DNA from 4 places in the Massilia sp. S19_KUP03_FR1 genome. Region 2 is predicted to be linked to each of the others. Evidence: predicted binding sites of a transcription regulator. Region 2 holds the regulator's gene; each other region holds the start of a gene.
What was found. The regulator FNR, encoded in region 2, switches genes on or off when oxygen is low (the NO sensors DNR and NnrR bind a similar motif). The targets are predictions, from matches to a motif close to TTGATNNNNATCAA.
Positions count from the first base shown of each region.

Region 1 (4,237 bases), on a different contig from region 2:
CGGGGAGACGGTGGTGGTGGCAGCGGCCAGCGGCGCGGTCGGTTCGGTGGTCGGCCAGATCGCCAAACTCAAGGGTTGCCGCGTCGTGGGCGTGGCCGGCGGCGCGGAGAAATGCCGCTACGTTGTTGAAGAACTCGGTTTCGACGCCTGCATCGACCACCGCAGCCCCGACTTTGCCGCACAGCTCGGCGCCGCCTGTGCCAAGGGCATCGATGTGTATTTTGAAAACGTCGGTGGCGCGGTGTTCGACGCCGTGCTGCCACTGCTCAACGCGCGCGCCCGAGTGCCCCTGTGCGGCATGATCGCTGACTACAACGCCACTGGCCTGCCGGCCGGGCCGGACCGGCTGCGCGTGCTGACCCGCGCCCTGCTTACCAAGCGCATCAAGATGCAGGGTTTTATCATCTTCGACGACTACGGCGACCGCTACGGCGAGTTTTTTGCGCAGATGAGCCAGTGGCTCAGCGCTGGCAAGATCAAATTTCGCGAAGACATTGTGGACGGCCTCGAAAACGCGCCGCAAGCCTTCATCGGCCTGTTGGAAGGCAAGAATTTCGGCAAGCTCGTCATCCGCGTTGGCGCGGATTGAATTGCATCACCCTCTGTTTCATCGACCCAATCAAGGACATCACATGGCTTACCAAAGTATCAATCCGTACAACGGCGCAACCCTCGCCACCTTTGACGACCACGACGACGCCGCCATGGAGGCACGCCTGCAAGCGGCCAGCCACTGCTTCGCCAACGACTGGAGCGAACGCAACTATGCCGAGCGCGCGAGCGTGCTCAAGCGCGCAGCGGCGCTGATGCGCGAGCGCTCTGGTGAACTGGCCCGGCTCATTACGCTCGAAATGGGCAAATTGCTGGCGCAAAGCGCCGGTGAAGTGGCGCTCAGCGCGGCCATCATCGACTACTACGCCGACCACGCCGAAGCCTTCCTGGCGCCCCAAAAACTCGATGCAGGCGGCACCGACAGTGTCGTCGAAAGCTTCCCGATCGGCGTGCTGCTGGGCGTCGAGCCGTGGAATTATCCGTATTATCAGATCGCCCGCTTCGCCGCCCCGAACCTGATGGCCGGGAATGTGGTGATGGTCAAGCACGCGTCCAACGTGCCGCAATGTGCACTGGCGTTCGCGCAGTTGCTGCAGGATGCAGGCGCCCCGGACGGTGCCTACACCAACCTGTTCATCTCGAAAGACCAGATCTCGCAGCTGATCGACGACCCGCGCATTCGCGGCGTGGCCCTGACCGGCAGCGAAGCCGCAGGTGCCGTGGTGGCTGCGCGCGCCGGACAGAACATGAAAAAAACCACCCTCGAACTCGGTGGCAGCGACGCCTTTATCGTGCTTGACGATGCTGACCTCGACCAGGCCGTCAAGTGCGCCGTGTCCGGCCGGATGGGCAATTCCGGCCAGGCCTGCACGGCGTCGAAGCGCTTTATTGTGGTCGACGCAATGGCCGAGCGCTTCCTCGACAAGTTCCAGGCCGCGCTGGCCAAGTTCAGCGCCGGCGATCCGCTCGATGCGGGCACCACGCTGGCGCCACTGTCGTCCGAACGTGCGCTTGACACGCTGCTTGACCAGGTTGAACGCGCAGTCGGCGCCGGTGCCCGCGTCATCATGGGCGGCGCGCGCGTCGACCGTGCCGGCGCCTTCATGCAGCCGACCATCCTGACCGATATCACGCCCGCCAATCCGGCCTACAAGGAAGAATTTTTTGGACCGGTGGCGCTGTTCTTTCGCGTCGCCGACGAGCACGCTGCGGTGGCGCTGGCCAACGATTCGCCGTTCGGCCTGGGTGGTTCGGTGTTCACCCAAGACCTCGAACGGGGCAAGCGCGTGGCGCGCCGCATCGATACCGGCATGGTCTTCATCAACAGCGAAGCCTTGACCGCGCCTGAATTGCCGTTTGGCGGCGTCAAGCATTCCGGTTTCGGGCGCGAACTGTCGGCGGCCGGTATCCAGGAGTTCGTCAACAAGAAGCTGATCCGCGTCGCTTGACGCGTTCTAGTGCTGGACCAGCACCGGCACCGCGCAGTGCACCAGCACCTTCTGGGTCTGGCTGCCCAGCAGCATGCTCCTGATGCCCTTGTGGCCGTGCGAGGCCATGTTGATGAGGTCGCATTGGCGGTCGCGCGCGGTGGTGCAGATCGCCTCCCACGGGTGATCCGAGACCTTGAATTCGCAGGTGCAGGGCACGCCGGCCTCGCGCGCAGCATGGCTCACCTGATGCAGCATGTGCATGGCACGCGCATGGTGCTCGGACGCGAACGCGTCAGCCGGCGGCTCGACCTGGCTGGGCGCGAGCGAGAGCAGGTGGAATTCAGGCGCGACCGACAGCGCGACCACCTCGGCATGCAACATCTTGGCCAGGGCGATACCGGCATGAATGGCGCGCAGCGACGCGTCGGAGCCATTGGTGGGAATCAGGATACGTTGGTACATGGCGGTTCTCCCGGGTAAAGCCCGCGGGCGCCGATGCGCCCTGAGCATGCATGAAACGATGCCGGGCGCACGCCTTGGCAGCCATGATGCACATCAAATCCGGCGCGGCCAAAAAGGCCCTGGCCTACACGGGCCCGTCCAGCTGCCGGTCGCGTTGCGGCAGCGACACGCGAAATGTCGCGCCTTGTCCTGGCACCGACGCCAGCGTCAGCGATCCGCCCATCAAGGCCACCAGTTGCGCGGCAATCGCCAGCCCGAGACCGGCGCCGGCGCGCGCGCGGCTGGCGCTGTCGTCGCTGGGGGAGAATTTCTTGAAAATGCTGGCATGGTGCGCCAGCGGGACACCCACGCCGGTGTCCTCCACGGCAAAATCCCACGCGCCGGCCGTGCGGGCGGCGTGCAGCAGGACATGGCCGGTCGCCGTGAATCCCACCGCATTGCTGAGCAGGATGTCGAGCACCCGCACCAGCCTGGCCCGGTCGCATACCAGCACTGGCGGCGCGTTCGCGTCGACCCGCAGCGCCAGGTGCAGCCCCTTGGCCGTGGCGGCAGCGCGGTGCGCCGACAGGGCCTGTTCAAACACGTCGGCCAGCACGGCCGGGGCGTTGTCCAGACGCTGCTGGCCGGACTCGAGCGCGCTCAGTTCGAGCGCCGCGTCGACCATGGCCAGCAATTGCCGCGCACTGGTTTCGACGGTCTCGGCGAAGTCGATCTGGAGCGGATCGCTCAGCCCCTCGCGCAGCAGGGCGTTGAAACCGAGGATGCCGTTGAGCGGCGTGCGCAACTCGTGCGACATATTCGACAAGAAGCGCGATTTGGCCTGGCTCGCCGAAATGGCCCGCTTCCTGCTCTCGATCAAGCGTGCCAGCAGCACCACCAGGGCGGCGCCGAACAGCAGGATCGCGGCACTGGCGACACTGGCCAGCAGCAGCGACTGGTCGCGCCGCGAATCGTAGTCGGCCAATAACTCGCCATAGTCGAGGCCGACGAGGACGGTCAAGGGGTAGCCGGCCACTTTCTCGAACCCATACAGGCGCTGCACCTGGTCGACCGGGCTGCGTTCGGAAAAGGTGCCGCGCGCGCGCCCCTGCATCTGCGCGAACAGGGCGCTGCCACGCAGGTCCTGGCCGATCGAATTGACCTGGCCAACGCGGCGCGCGTGCACCACGCCATCGTCGCCGATCAGCGCAATTGAACTGCGGGCCCCGAGATTGACCTCGTCATACAGGCGCGTGAAATAGTAGGGGTCCATCGAGGCCACCACCACGCCCTTGAACGATCCGTCCCCATGCTCGATGCGGCGGGTGAGCTGGATCGACCATTTTTTCGAGACGCGACCGAGTACCGGTTTGCTGATGAACAAACCCTCGGTATGGCCGGCCACATGCACCCGGATATGTTCGCGGTCGCTCAGGTTGGTCGGGGTGAAGGGTTGGCTCGACAGGACCGTGTCGCCATGCGCGTCGACCACGGTGAACAGATTGTACAAATGGCCCGGGTTCAGGCCACGCTGCAGGTCGGCATTCACGTCCAGCGTTATGCCCAGCGCGTTGTAGCGGAAGCGCAGGTAAGTGACGGCCTGGTCCGCCGCCTCAATGGTGCGTACCGCATGTTCCTCGAACACGCGCGCCAGCCCTTGCGCATCGCGCTGGGCTCCGGCGATGGCCCGGGTGCGCGCGTGCGCCAGCTGCGCCAGCGTTACGAGCCAGATGCCAGCCACCATGACGACAACGAAGATCACCAATAAAACGCGCGCGTCGATCCGCTCGAGGCCGACGTTCGGCTGCGGGTCT
Region 1 covers NZ_JAQQPS010000019.1:95,159-99,395, reverse strand. Annotated here, with positions in the region: gene V6M87_RS20250 (NADP-dependent oxidoreductase) at 1-589, shown strand, start outside; gene V6M87_RS20245 (NAD-dependent succinate-semialdehyde dehydrogenase) at 633-2,000, shown strand; gene V6M87_RS20240 (universal stress protein) at 2,007-2,444, opposite strand; gene V6M87_RS20235 (sensor histidine kinase) at 2,569-4,237, opposite strand, start outside.
Region 1: V6M87_RS20240 (universal stress protein) is a predicted target of FNR. The motif match lies at 2,528-2,541, and genes of this name have one in related genera.

Region 2 (4,237 bases):
GACCCGCGTGGCCAATCCGAATTACCTGTTCATCGACCTGGACATGGACAAGGATGCGGCGGCTGGCGCCTTCGACATCGCCTTCAAGGGCAATGGCCGCACGGCGCAATACCGCTACCAGCTGCGCCAGCGCGCGCCAGGTTCAAGCCAGCGCCACGGCTTCGACAGTAGCGACGTGATTTACCTGCTCATGCCCGACCGCTTCGCCAACGGCGACCCGTCCAACGACACGGTGGCCGGCATGGCCGACAAGGGCAACCGCCAGCTCGGATACGGTCGCCACGGCGGCGACATCCAGGGCATGATCGACCGTCTCGGCTACATCAAGGACATGGGCTTCACCCAGCTGTGGCCAACCCCGCTGGTGGTTAACGACATGCCGAACGCGTCCTATCACGGCTACGCGGCCACCGACCACTACAAGATCGATCCGCGCTACGGCAGCAATGACGACTATCTGCGCCTGTCAAACAGCGCACGCACGCAAGGCATTGGCCTGATCCAGGACGTGGTGCTGTCGCACATCGGCATTGGCCACTGGTGGATGAAGGACAAGCCGACGCCGGACTGGGTCAACCACGGGGCCAAATTCGTCGCCACGCAACACCATCACACCGCGGTGCAGGACCCGTACGCATCGACCGAGGACAAGGAGAACTTCACCACCGGCTGGTTTGCACCGGGCATGCCCGACCTGAACCAGACCAATCCGCTGGTGGCCAATTACCTCATCCAGAACAATATCTGGTGGATCGAAAACGCTGGCTTGTCGGGCCTGCGCATCGACACCTTCGGCTACTCCGACGGCGCCTTTTTGACCGACTACACGCGGCGCGTGATGGCCGAGTACCCGAACATCAACCTGGTCGGCGAAGAGTGGCACAAGCAGCCGGCCGTGGTGGCGCACTGGCAGAAGGGCAAAGTCAATCCGGACGGGTACGTCAGCTCGATGCCGAGCATGATGGACTTCCCGATGACCGAAGCGATGCGCGACGGCCTGGCCGACGCCAATGGCGGCAACGTCTTCTCGAATGTCTACGAGACGCTGTCGCTCGATTACCTGTACCCGAATCCGGGCAATCTGGTTGTCTTCGCCGGCAACCACGATACCTCGCGCATCTACAGCGTGGTGGGTGAAGACATGGGCAAGTACAAGATGGACATTGTGTTCCTGATGACCATGCCGCGCATTCCGCAGTTCTACAGCGGCGACGAAATCCTCATGACCAGTTCGACCAAGGAACGCAACGACTCGAGCTACCGCACCGATTTCCCGGGCGGCTGGAAGGGCGACAGCATCGACGCTTTCAGCGGCCGCAACCTCGGCGCCAAAGAAGCCGAAGCGCAGGCCTTTGTCAAAAAGCTGGTCAACTGGCGCAAGACGCAGCCGCTGATCCATCACGGGAAAATGATGCATTACGGGGCCGAAGAAAACACCTACGTTTACTTCCGCTATGACGGCAAGAAGAAGGTGATGGTCGCCTTCAACAACAACCCCGGCGAGAAGGTACTCAAGGCTGAGCGCTTCCGCGAGATGCTCGCTGGCGTCAGCGGCGGGGTCGATGTGTTGACCGGCGCGCGCTTTGATTTGCGGACCGAGGTGAAATTGCCGGCGCGGTCGGCGGTGGTGCTGGAGTTGAACTGAACGACGCCGGGTTGGTGCTGCAAATTCAGCATGGATCCCGGCCTGCGCCGGGATGACGTTTTCAAGGCCAGCGCTCTCAGATACGTCATTCCCGCGCAGGCGGGAACCCATACCACTTCGACAAAATCGATAACGCTCGCGCGGCAGCGCCGCAAAGCGCCGCCGCGCCGTCTACCGCTAAAATGCCCGTTTCGCACCATGAGCCAGCACGAAGCAGTAGAATCGGCGCCATGACAACTTCCCCCCTCCCCGCCATCAAAGCCGGCTGCGCCACCTGCAGCATGCACCAGCTGTGCCTGCCCATGGGCCTGTCCGACAACGACATGGCCCGCCTCGACCAGGTCATCGGCCGCCGCCGCCGCATCGCCAGCGGCGAACGCCTGTACCAGATGGATGCGCCATTCAAGTCGCTGTACGCGATCCGCTTCGGCCATTTCAAGACCTCCCAGATCAACGCCGCCGGCGGCCAGCAGATCACCGGCTTCCAGATGGCCGGCGAACTGCTCGGCATGGACGCCATCAGCAGCGAACGGCACCAGTGCGACGCGGTGGCGCTGGAAGACAGCGAAGTATGCGAGATTCCCTTCGATACGCTCGAAGGCCTGTTTGGCGAGATGCCGAATCTGCTGCGCCACTTCCACCGCATGATGAGCGGCGAAATCACGCGCGAGCAGAACGTCATGCTGCTGCTGGGGAATATGCGCGCCGAGCAGCGCTTCGCGGTGTTTCTCACCAACCTGGCGGCCCGCTACGCCGCGCGCGGCTACTCCTCGACCCAGTTCGAGCTGCGCATGTCGCGCGAAGACATCGGCAATTACCTGGGCCTGACCATCGAAAGCGTCAGCCGCCTGCTGTCACGCTTCAAGACGCTCGGCCTGCTGGCAGTGACCAAGCGCGCCATCACCCTGCGCGAACCGGCGCGCCTGCAGGCGCTCGCGGCCGGCACGGAGCAGTGCAGCCCACTCGTTTAGACCGTGGCGGAATGGCGCTGGCCAGACTCGAGGTAGCGGTCGAACACCATGCAGATATTCCGGATTAACAGGCGCCCTTTCGGCGTGACCGTGATCCAGTCGGGCGTAACCGTGGCCAGGCCGTCGGCCTCGAGGTCGGCCAGCGCCGCCAGCTCCTGCGCGAAATAATCGGCAAAGGCGATCGGAAACGCCTGCTCGAAGGCGGCCACCGACAGCTCAAAATGGCACATCAAACTCCCGATCAGGGAGCGCCGCAGCGCGTCGTCCATGGACAGCGTCACGCCCCGTTCGATGGGCAGCGTGCTGGCGTCGATGCCGGCATAGTAGGCCGTCAGGTGCTTGGCGTTCTGGCTGTAGGTGGCGCCCACGGCGCCGATGGCGGACACGCCGAACGCGACGATGTCGGCGTCGGCATGCGTCGAATAGCCCTGGAAGTTGCGGTGCAGCCGGCCCTGGCGCTGCGCCACCGCCAGCTCGTCGTCCGGCTTGGCGAAATGGTCCATGCCGATATACACATACCCCGCCGTAGCCAGCCGTTCGATGGCCAGGCCCAGCATGGCCAGCTTGGCGTCGGCGCCGGGCATGTCAGCGTCCTGCAGCATGCGCTGCGCCTTGAACAGGTGCGGCATGTGGGCGTAGTGGTACAGCGCGATGCGGTCCGGGTCGGCCGCGATCACCCGCTCGAGCGTGGTCGCCATCGTCGCAAGCGTCTGCAGCGGCAGGCCGTAGATCAGGTCGATGTTCACCGAGCGGTAGCCAAATGCCCGGGCGGCGTCGATGATCGCCTGGGTCTGCACCTCGGGCTGGATGCGGTTCACGGCGCGCTGCACCCGCTCGTCATAATCCTGCACGCCCAGGCTCAAACGATTGAAGCCTTGCCGGCGCAGGCTGGCAATGCGCTCCACCGTGACCGTACGCGGATCGATTTCGATGGCATATTCGCCCACCGCGTCGGGCGCGAATTGAAAGTGGCTGCGCAGGTGCGCCATCAGCTCGTCCATTTGCGCGTCCGACAGATAGGTCGGCGTGCCGCCGCCCAGGTGCAGCTGGTCGACGCGGTTCATGCCGTCGTAGAGTGCCGCCTGCATGGTGATTTCACGCTTCAGGTAATCGAGGTAGACGGCGGCCTTGTCGCGCTCGCGCGTGACGATCTTGTTGCAGGCGCAGTAGTAGCAGATCGACGCGCAGAACGGGATGTGCACGTACAGCGACAGCGGCGTGCCGCTCTGGCGCGTGCGGCGGTGGGCCACGGCGGCGAGATAGTCGCGGTAGCCGAACCCGTTCTGGAAGCGGTCGGCGGTGGGGTACGAGGTGTAGCGCGGACCGGGGCGGCCGAGTTTGCGCAGCAGCGGCGCATCGAACGTGGGAGAAACTAAAGACATGGACACTTCCTGCTGATGGACCGCCCGGGCTTGAGCAAGATCCTGTTGCAGGGAGTGTAGAAAGACGGCTCTTTAAAATCTTTGCGCTGCATCAAATATGCCCCAGCCAGCTGTGATAGCGGCGGAGGCAGATGCTGGGGCAAATCAACCGCGCTGGCGCATCGCCTCGTCGATTTTTTTGTCAGTGTTGTACTGACTGAGTGCATACACGGCCCAGATGGCGGCCGGCAGCCAGCCGA
Region 2 covers NZ_JAQQPS010000006.1:59,671-63,907, forward strand. Annotated here, with positions in the region: gene V6M87_RS08205 (glycoside hydrolase family 13 protein) at 1-1,645, shown strand, start outside; gene fnr (fumarate/nitrate reduction transcriptional regulator Fnr) at 1,876-2,616, shown strand; gene hemN (oxygen-independent coproporphyrinogen III oxidase) at 2,613-3,998, opposite strand; gene V6M87_RS08220 (YqaE/Pmp3 family membrane protein) at 4,143-4,237, opposite strand, start outside.

Region 3 (4,237 bases), on a different contig from region 2:
GTTGCCGGGCCTGCGCCTGAGCGTGATCGATACCGGCTTGCGCCTGACGGTCAGCAGTGGCGACGGCACCAGCGTGGAAAGCCGGTAATTTTCAGCAGATGCCGATCCGCTGTCCCATGCCGCTTCATGACTGAAGCGGCATTTTTTTGGGGTGCGCTCCCCTATAATTGCCATTCACTCTATTCCTGCGACAGGATTGCCATGCATCCCCATTTTATCGGCGTGACCGGTTTGCCCCGCGCGGGTTCCACCTTGCTGTGCCAGTTGCTGGCGCAGCACCCCGACCTGCACAGCGAAGGCAATAGTTCGCCGCTGTGCAACGCCTTGCTCGGCATGCGGCGAACGATCAGCGACGACTCGTTTTTCCTGTCCCAGCTCGATCACAGCTTCGACTCCAGCTACGGCCACCTGAAGACCGCCATGCAAGGCTTCCTGCGCGGCTGGTACCAGGACTGCGGCAAGCACGCTGTGGTGGACAAGAACCGCGGCTGGCTGTACGCGGTGGAATTGTTATTGGAACTGGCGCCGGAAGCCAAGTTGATTGTCTGTGTACGCGAACTGGGCCAGGTATACGGCTCGGTGGAGGCACAGCACCAGCGCACCATCTTGCTCGATTTCGTAGATCACCTGGCCGACTTCGACCGCCTGGGCCGCGCCGACATGTTGTTTGCCAAGGACCGTACCATCGGCGCGCCTTTGAGTTCGCTTCAAGCCGTGCTGGACTTGCCACTGGAAGTGCAGCAAAAGCTGTATATCGTCCGCTTCGAAGACTTGATGGCGCGGCCAGCGGACTGCATGAACCATTTATATGCGTGGCTGGGTTTGGCGCCTTTCCGGATCAATCCGGAAAACCTGGCCGTGGGCATCCAGGAAAGCGACAGCCATTACAGGATGAAATACCGACACAGCCAGTTTTCTTCGATCAGCGCACCGCAACAGCATGCGATTCCACCGCGCATCCAGCAGCAAATCGAGAGCGCTTGCGGCTGGTTTTATGATTTGTACTATCCGCGCGCCACGCCGTCCGCCACACACAATGGCTGACTGAAAAAATATTTTTCTCGACAACGTGAATTGTTATTTCTTTCTCCTTGCCCAGCACCACACATAAGTATGTTGGCAATCGGTTGTTGTTGACAAAGTTGCTTGAAGGTAATATTACGAACCAGATCTTGCAAGGACCTCATATGTCTCACTCCACCCTTTCTCATTTGCCGCTGCGCCGCAGCGGGTTCTGTCGCATTGTTGATCAAACGGCGGAATTTTTCCGATATGGCACATTGCCCTTCCGGGTTGATTGATCAAGCCGGGTTACACAGGGGTTACATGGCGTCCAGAAAGCAAAAAGCCCAATCCTGAGGATTGGGCTAAGTGCTTGAATTTATTGGTGCCGACTGCCGGTTTCGAACTGGCCACCTGATGATTACAAATCAACTGCTCTACCAAATGAGCTAAGTCGGCGCACGCTGTGCGGTAAAGATTATACCGCTATTTCATGGCGGTCAGCGTTGGCCGCTTGTTTTAGCGCTTCGATGGGGCCGGCTGAGCTTGCGGCCGCAGCACCATGACGGGCACCTGTGCATTTTCCACGACCTGCTCCATTTCACTGCCGGCCAGCAGGTGCCACCACCCGTGCCGTCCATGCGAACCCATGACAATCAGGTCGCATTGTTCACGGTCGGCGGCGTCGAGGATTTCATCGCTGGGGGCGTCGGACAGGATGGTCAGCGTATTGCACGGGACGCCGGCAGCCTTGGCAAGCTGCGCGATCTGCTGCACGCTGCGGTCGGCCTGTTGCATCAGTGCCTCGACGCCGAAGCCCGGATCGGCACTCATGGCGCTTTCATCGGCAGGCATCAGGTAAGTCGGCCGTGCCACGGACAGCACGAACAGTTCACTGCCACAGGCGCGTGCAAACTCGACGGCAGCGGCGCCCGCTGCCTGCGCGATGTCCGATCCGTCGGTCGGTACCAGAATTTTCTTGTACATATGCCCAGTAGTGCGTTTTGGCGTCGCGATGGCGTGGCTACACGTGAACGAGCATGACGAGATGAGGGCGCGCCATCCATGACCTGGATCAAAACAGTTTTTGGACGCGCGGCAGGTGCGTCTTTTTGGCACTGTAGCGGGGTGCGTCATCATGGTCCGCCGCTTGAAATTCAAGGACACGCTTCTAGAATTATTGGTAGCAGAAGTGCGGGTTGATTTTCGGGAGGATGCGATGACAAGCAAATCGATCGCAACATTGTTTGTGGCGCTCATGTGTTCGGCGCCATACGGACAGGCGCAGGAGGCGACGCCATTGCCGCCGCCGCACACGGAAAACGGCATCACCTATGTCTGTGGCGGGGTCGGGAGCGACGAGGCGGCCCAGATGAAGCAGGCGGCATCGAAGTACGACCTGATGCTGACATTCGCAACGAAGCGCGGCGACTATCTCAGCGACGTCAAGGTCGAGATCGCCGACGCGCGCGGCCACGCCTTGCTGACGACGGTGTGCGACGGCCCCATCATGCTGGTCGATATGCCGAAGCAGGGGCGTTATGTGGTGCGTGGTGAAATGGCCGGCCATGCCGTGTCCGGTACGGCGCTGCTGGGGCCTGGCGCCAGGGGCAAGCCCTTGCACCTGGTCCTGCCGGGTGCCGGGGACACGTCCGGGCAAAGGCCCGCCGCGATTTTTTCGATGATCCTGACAATCGACATTGGGCTGCCACAGTAGCGCTGCGCGCGCCTGCCATGGAAGGACCGCATGATGAACCAGCCGCACCGGGACGCCGTCGTCTCCATCATCGACGGCGCCAGCGATTTGACGCTCGCCACCATCCGCCCCGACGGTTTTCCGCAGGCGACGACGATCAGCTATGCACACGATGGACTGATCCTGTATGCCGGCATAGGCAAGGAGAGCCAGAAGGCGCGCAATCTCCGCGCCAACGGCAAGGTGTCGCTGACCATCAACCTGCCGTATGACGATTGGCGCAATATCCGCGGCCTGTCGATGGCGGCCGAAGCACGTATCCTCGACGCCGCGCCCGACATCGCGCTGGCCAGGGCCTGCCTGCTCAAGCGCTTTCCCCAACTGGCACAGTGGGTCGATTCGCCGCTGGCGGACAGTATTGCGTTTATCCAGATCACGCCGCGCGTGATCAGCCTACTCGACTACACGAAGGGCTTTGGCCATACCGAATTGCTCAGCGCCGAGCAAGTGATGGCCAGCTGAGCCGGGGGATCGCCATGGCCTTGCCATCGTCGATGTCCGCCATGGTGCTCAATGCGCCGGCGACCCTGCTGCGGCAGGCGCAGCTTGCGGTGCCGCGCGCGCGCGGTCATGACATCTTGCTCAAAGTGGGCGCCTGCGGCGTCTGCCGCACCGATTTGCGCGTCTTCGACGGCGAACTCCCAGCCCATTTGCTGCCGCTGGTGCCGGGTCATGAGATTGTCGGCAAGGTCGTCGCAATGGGGGACGCGGCGCATCGCTTTCGGACCGGGCAGCGGGTGGGCGTGCCGTGGCTGGCCGGTACCTGCCGTCTGTGCGCGTATTGCCGCGATTTGCGCGAGAACCTGTGTGCCGAGGCTACCTTTACGGGCTATGACCGCCATGGCGGCTTTGCTGACTACACACTGGCCGACGAGCGCTATTGCTTCGCGCTGCCCGATTGCTACGACGACGTGCATGCCGCGCCCTTGCTGTGCGCCGGCCTGATCGGCTACCGGGCCTATGCGATGGTCCGGAGCGCTTCTCGCATCGGGCTGTATGGCTTTGGCGCGGCTGCGCACATCCTCACCCAGCTGGCCGTGCATCAGGGCCGCGAAATCGTCGCCTTCACGCGGCCGGGCGACGTGCGTTCCCAACACTTTGCTTTGTCACTGGGCGCGTCCTGGGCCGGCGCATCGAACGTGATGCCGCCAGCTCCGCTCGACGCGGCCATCATCTTTGCGCCGGACGGCGCGCTGGTGCCGCCAGCGCTGGCATCCGTGGTGCGCGGTGGCACGGTGGTTTGCGCCGGCATCCACATGAGCGACATCCCCGCCTTTCCGTACGCCTTGTTGTGGGGCGAGCGCACGGTGGCGAACCTGACCCGCGCCGACGGGGAAGCGTTCTTTGCCCTGGTGTCGCACGGCGAAATTGCCACCGTCCCGGTCCCGTATCGGCTCGACGAGGCCAACGATGCCGTCGCCGCGCTGCGCGCCGGCAAACTCGATGGCGCCGCGGTGCTGGTGCCGACTGCCGGTTTCG
Region 3 covers NZ_JAQQPS010000025.1:1,071-5,307, forward strand. Annotated here, with positions in the region: partial or broken gene V6M87_RS22790 (YDG domain-containing protein) at 1-88, shown strand, start outside; gene V6M87_RS22795 (sulfotransferase family protein) at 202-1,044, shown strand; tRNA gene V6M87_RS22800 (tRNA-Thr) at 1,386-1,461, opposite strand; gene V6M87_RS22805 (universal stress protein) at 1,522-1,989, opposite strand; gene V6M87_RS22810 (hypothetical protein) at 2,153-2,719, shown strand; gene V6M87_RS22815 (pyridoxamine 5'-phosphate oxidase family protein) at 2,750-3,220, shown strand; gene V6M87_RS22820 (zinc-dependent alcohol dehydrogenase family protein) at 3,253-4,237, shown strand, end outside.
Region 3: V6M87_RS22805 (universal stress protein) is a predicted target of FNR. The motif match lies at 2,068-2,081, and genes of this name have one in related genera.

Region 4 (4,237 bases), on a different contig from region 2:
TGACGACCGCTTGACTATAGCTTTGGCCGATGCATGACACTAGAGCGCGTTTCTGCACACATTCATGTGTGTAAATCATGAATGAAACAGGGAACGGGCACGGTCTCAGCTGTGGCCCGGCGTCACCTTGTGCCCGCGCAGGTGCAGGTCGGCGGCGCTGCCGACGCTGTAGCGGTGCGAAGACACGATCACGGCCAGCGCGGCCAGCGCTTCGCGCCCGATGCCGGTGTCGCCGCCATCGACCCGTGGGGTGACGTGGTGCAGGGCGCTGAGCGTGCGGGCGTTTTCTTCCCGGTGCGCCGCCAGGCCGACGTAGGCCATCAGTTCCATGAGGCTCTCTTCGTGCCGGAAGGCCGCCTCGGCGGCCGCCACCAGCGCGTTCCAGCCCGATGCAAACGATGCCTCGGGCCGCGCAGCCAGCTGGTCGATCTGGTGGCACAACTGCTTGCGGCTGTGCTGGAGCGCCGTGCCGATGGCATGCGCGGCGTCGCTGGGAGGAATGGTGTGCATGATGGTTCTTTCTGCCGCGGTGGAGTCGTGATTGTTTCGCATTCTTAGTGGGCGCGTGTTTGATGCAAATCAATTCAAGCCCTGATGCCCGCACATCGTGCCGGGTAGACTGGTCCTGTGCAACGCGACGATCATTTCGGGAGGACGATATGGCAAGAACAGCACTGGTAACGGGCGGCACGCGCGGACTGGGCCTGGCGATCAGCACGGCGCTGGGTGCGGCGGGCTTTCGGGTCGCCGCCGTCTACCACCACGACACGCAGGCGGCGCAGGCGCTGGCCGCCGAACACGGCATTGCCGTATTCCAGTGGGACGTCGGTGACGCAGACGCCTGCGCGCGTGGCGTGGCGGCCGTGCAGGCGCAGCTGGGGCCGCTCGACGTGCTGGTCAACAATGCCGGCATCACGCAGGACGCCATGTTCCACAAGATGCGCGCGGACCAGTGGCAGGCGGTGCTGCAAACCAACCTGGGATCGATGTTCAACATGACGCGCCCGGTCATCGAGGGCATGCGCGAACGGCGCTACGGGCGCATCGTGAACATCAGTTCGGTCAATGGTCGCAAGGGGCAGGCCGGGCAGACCAATTACGCCGCCGCCAAGGCCGGCATCTTGGGTTTTACCAAGGCGCTTGCGCTGGAAAACGCCGCGCGCAACATCACGGTCAACGCCATCGCGCCGGGCTACTGCGACACCGCCATGGCGGCCGGGGTCCGGCCCGATGTGCTGCAGGCGATCGTGGCAGGCATCCCGGTCGGGCGCCTGGGCACGCCTACCGACGTGGCCCGGATGGTGGTGTTCCTGGCCGACGACGCGGCCGGCTTCATTACCGGGGCCACCTTCGACGTGAATGGCGGCCAGTACCTGGCCTGAAGCCGGGGCGCAGGCTCAGTGCGCCGTCAGGACCGGTATGCTGGCCTCGGCCAGCACGGTCCGGGTGGCGCCACCCAGCACCGCCTCACGCAAGCGCGAGTGGCCGAAGCTGCCCATCACGATCAGGTCGTGCCCGCGCGACTCGGCCAGCGCCAGCAAGGCGTGGCCGACGCTGTCGGCATGCGCCGGCGCCAGCAGGTCGACAGCGATCCCGTGACAGGCCAGGTAAGCGACCAGCAAGGCACCACCGGCGCCGCCGTCGGCCTCGTATTTCTGCGGATAGAAACAGGCGACCGTGACGCTGCCGGCGCGCTGCAACAGGGGCAGCGCGCCACGCACGGCGCGGCTTGCCTCCATGCTGCCATCCCACGCCAGCAGCGGGCGCTGCGACAGCGCCACCGAGCGGCTGTCGGCCGGCACCACCAGCACCGGGCAGGGCGCATGCACCAGCACCGTGCGCGCCAGCGACTGGTCGTTGGCGACGATGGCGTCGGGGCTGCAAGCCTGGCCGATCACCAGCAGGTCGGCATAGCGCGCCGCCAGCGGCAAGGCACTTGTGGCCGATTCATCGGTGACGCGCCCGGGCACCAGCTGCGCGCCCGTCGCCCGCACGGTCTCCTCGAAAGCGGCCAGGTCGCGGCGGGCGCTTTCGGTGAGGAAGGCACAGTCTTCCGGGCCAATGGGCATCATCGCTGCGGCGGCGCCGCTGCGGTAGAGGACCTCGGTGGCGCCGGATGCGGCAATACCTGCCATCTGCGCGCCTGCATCCAGCGCAATTCTGGCGGCAAGCTGATAGCGCGCCTGCGCGGTGGCAGGCTGGCAAGCGTGGACGAGGATGGATCGGTAAGACATGGCGGCTCCCGGTGGTCACAGCCGGCGCGTGGCGCGCCGCTTTGCCAGAATACTATGGATTGGCTGGCTAAAAAAACATGATGCAAATCAAATATGAACGGCGAACGTGCACCTGCTGCGCTTTGCGTGCGCAATTTGATGCAGCGCAACGTTTCCGCAAGTTCGACGGCGTCGCCTCAAGGCGTGATGGCCACTTTCAGCACGCCGTCGCGCTGGTTTGCAAACAGCTCGTAAGCGTCTTCGATTTGCTCGAGGCGGAAGCGGTGCGTGATCAGCGGCTGCAGGTCGAGCCGGCCGGAGGCGACGATGGCCATCAGACGGCGCATGCGCTCCTTGCCGCCGGGGCACAGCGTGGTAACCAGCGACTGGTCGGCCAGGCCGGCCGCGAAGGCATCCATGGGCAGCGTCAGCTTGCCCGAATACACGCCCAGGCTCGACAGCGTGCCGCCGGGTTTTAAGACTCGCAGGCAGTTTTCGAAGGTCTGCTGGGTGCCCAGCGCCTCGATGGCGACGTCGACACCGCGCCCGCCGGTCAGGCGCAGGATCTCTTCCACCGCGTCGCCGGCGCGGTAATCGACGACGGCGTCGGCGCCCAGCCGTTGCGCCATCGCCAGCCGCTCGGGGAAGGTATCGACCGCGATGATGCGGCTGGCGCCGCGCAGACGCGCGCCGGCGGTGGCGCACAGGCCGATCGGCCCCTGCGCAAAGATGGCGACGCTGTCGCCCAGCCGGATGCCGCCGTTTTCGGCGCCGCCGAAGCCGGTACTCATGATGTCCGGGCACATCAATACCTGCTCGTCGCTCAGGGCATCGGGAATGGGCGCCAGGTTGGCGTTGGCGAACGGTACCTTGACGTACTCGGCCTGGCAGCCGTCGATCGTATTGCCGAAGCGCCAGCCGCCGATGGCATGGCCACCGCACTGGGACTGGTGGCCGTCCAGGCAGGTGTGGCACTGGCCGCACGGGGTGATGGCGCCCACCACCACGCGCTGGCCGATACTGTAGCCGGTCACGCCCGGCCCCAGTTCGTGGATGGTGCCGACCGGTTCGTGCCCGATGGTCAAACCGTCGCGCACCGGGTATTCGCCCTTGAGGATGTGCACGTCGGTGCCGCAGATGGTGGTGAGCGTGACCTTGATCACCGCCTCGCCCGGGCCGGCCACGGGGACCGGCTTGCGGCCCAGGACGATGCGCCCGGGGCCGGTGAAGACTGCTGCATTCATCATGTTCATGACAAGCCTCCGTGGGGGATACATCAGTGCAGCATCAGCGTCGGTACCGTGGCCGAGCGCAGCATGGTGCGGCTTGCGCCGCCCAGCAGCATTTCGCGAAAGCGCGCATGGCCGTAACAGCCCATCACGATCAGGTCGCATCCGGTTTCCCTGGCCAGTGCCAGGATGGCGTGGCCGGCGTCGACATCCTCGTCGCGCACGCACAGCTGCACCTGGACGCCGTGGCGGCCCAGGCTGGCGGCCAGCTGCGCCTGCTCGGCCGCGATGTCCTGCGCAAACGCGTCGGTGGGCGCGCGCAACGACGCCAGGCGTACATTGCGCGCCTGGCGCAGCAGCGGCAGCGCCGCGTGCACGGCGCGGGCGCACGCGGCACTGCCGTTCCAGGCCACCAGGATCTGGTGGCCCGCGCCAGGCGCGGTCCAGTCCAGCGGCACGATCAGGGCCGGCGCGGTGGCGTGCAGCGCCACGTATTCGGGCAGGCGCGCGACCTGACCGGGCAAGGCTTCGTCGGGGTCGTCCTGCGTGACGACGACCAGGTCGGCGAAGCGCGCCAGCAGAACCAGTGCATCGGCATCCTGGTCCGTCACCAGGCGCGGTTCGCAGGCGATATCGTAAGCGGCAGTGATGTCGGCAAACTGTTCCAGCGCGCGCCGGGCCTTGTCGTACAGGGGCTCGAAGCAGCTGGCGGCAAGGGTCAGGGGAATCGGCCAGGCGCCGTCGGGGAACACGTAGCGGGGCAGGCCGGTCATGGCCGCGCCGATCAGGAGCGCC
Region 4 covers NZ_JAQQPS010000019.1:113,000-117,236, reverse strand. Annotated here, with positions in the region: gene V6M87_RS20330 (hypothetical protein) at 106-510, opposite strand; gene phbB (acetoacetyl-CoA reductase) at 660-1,382, shown strand; gene V6M87_RS20320 (universal stress protein) at 1,398-2,234, opposite strand; gene V6M87_RS20315 (NAD(P)-dependent alcohol dehydrogenase) at 2,411-3,466, opposite strand; gene V6M87_RS20310 (universal stress protein) at 3,490-4,237, opposite strand, start outside.
Region 4: V6M87_RS20320 (universal stress protein) is a predicted target of FNR. The motif match lies at 2,312-2,325, and genes of this name have one in related genera.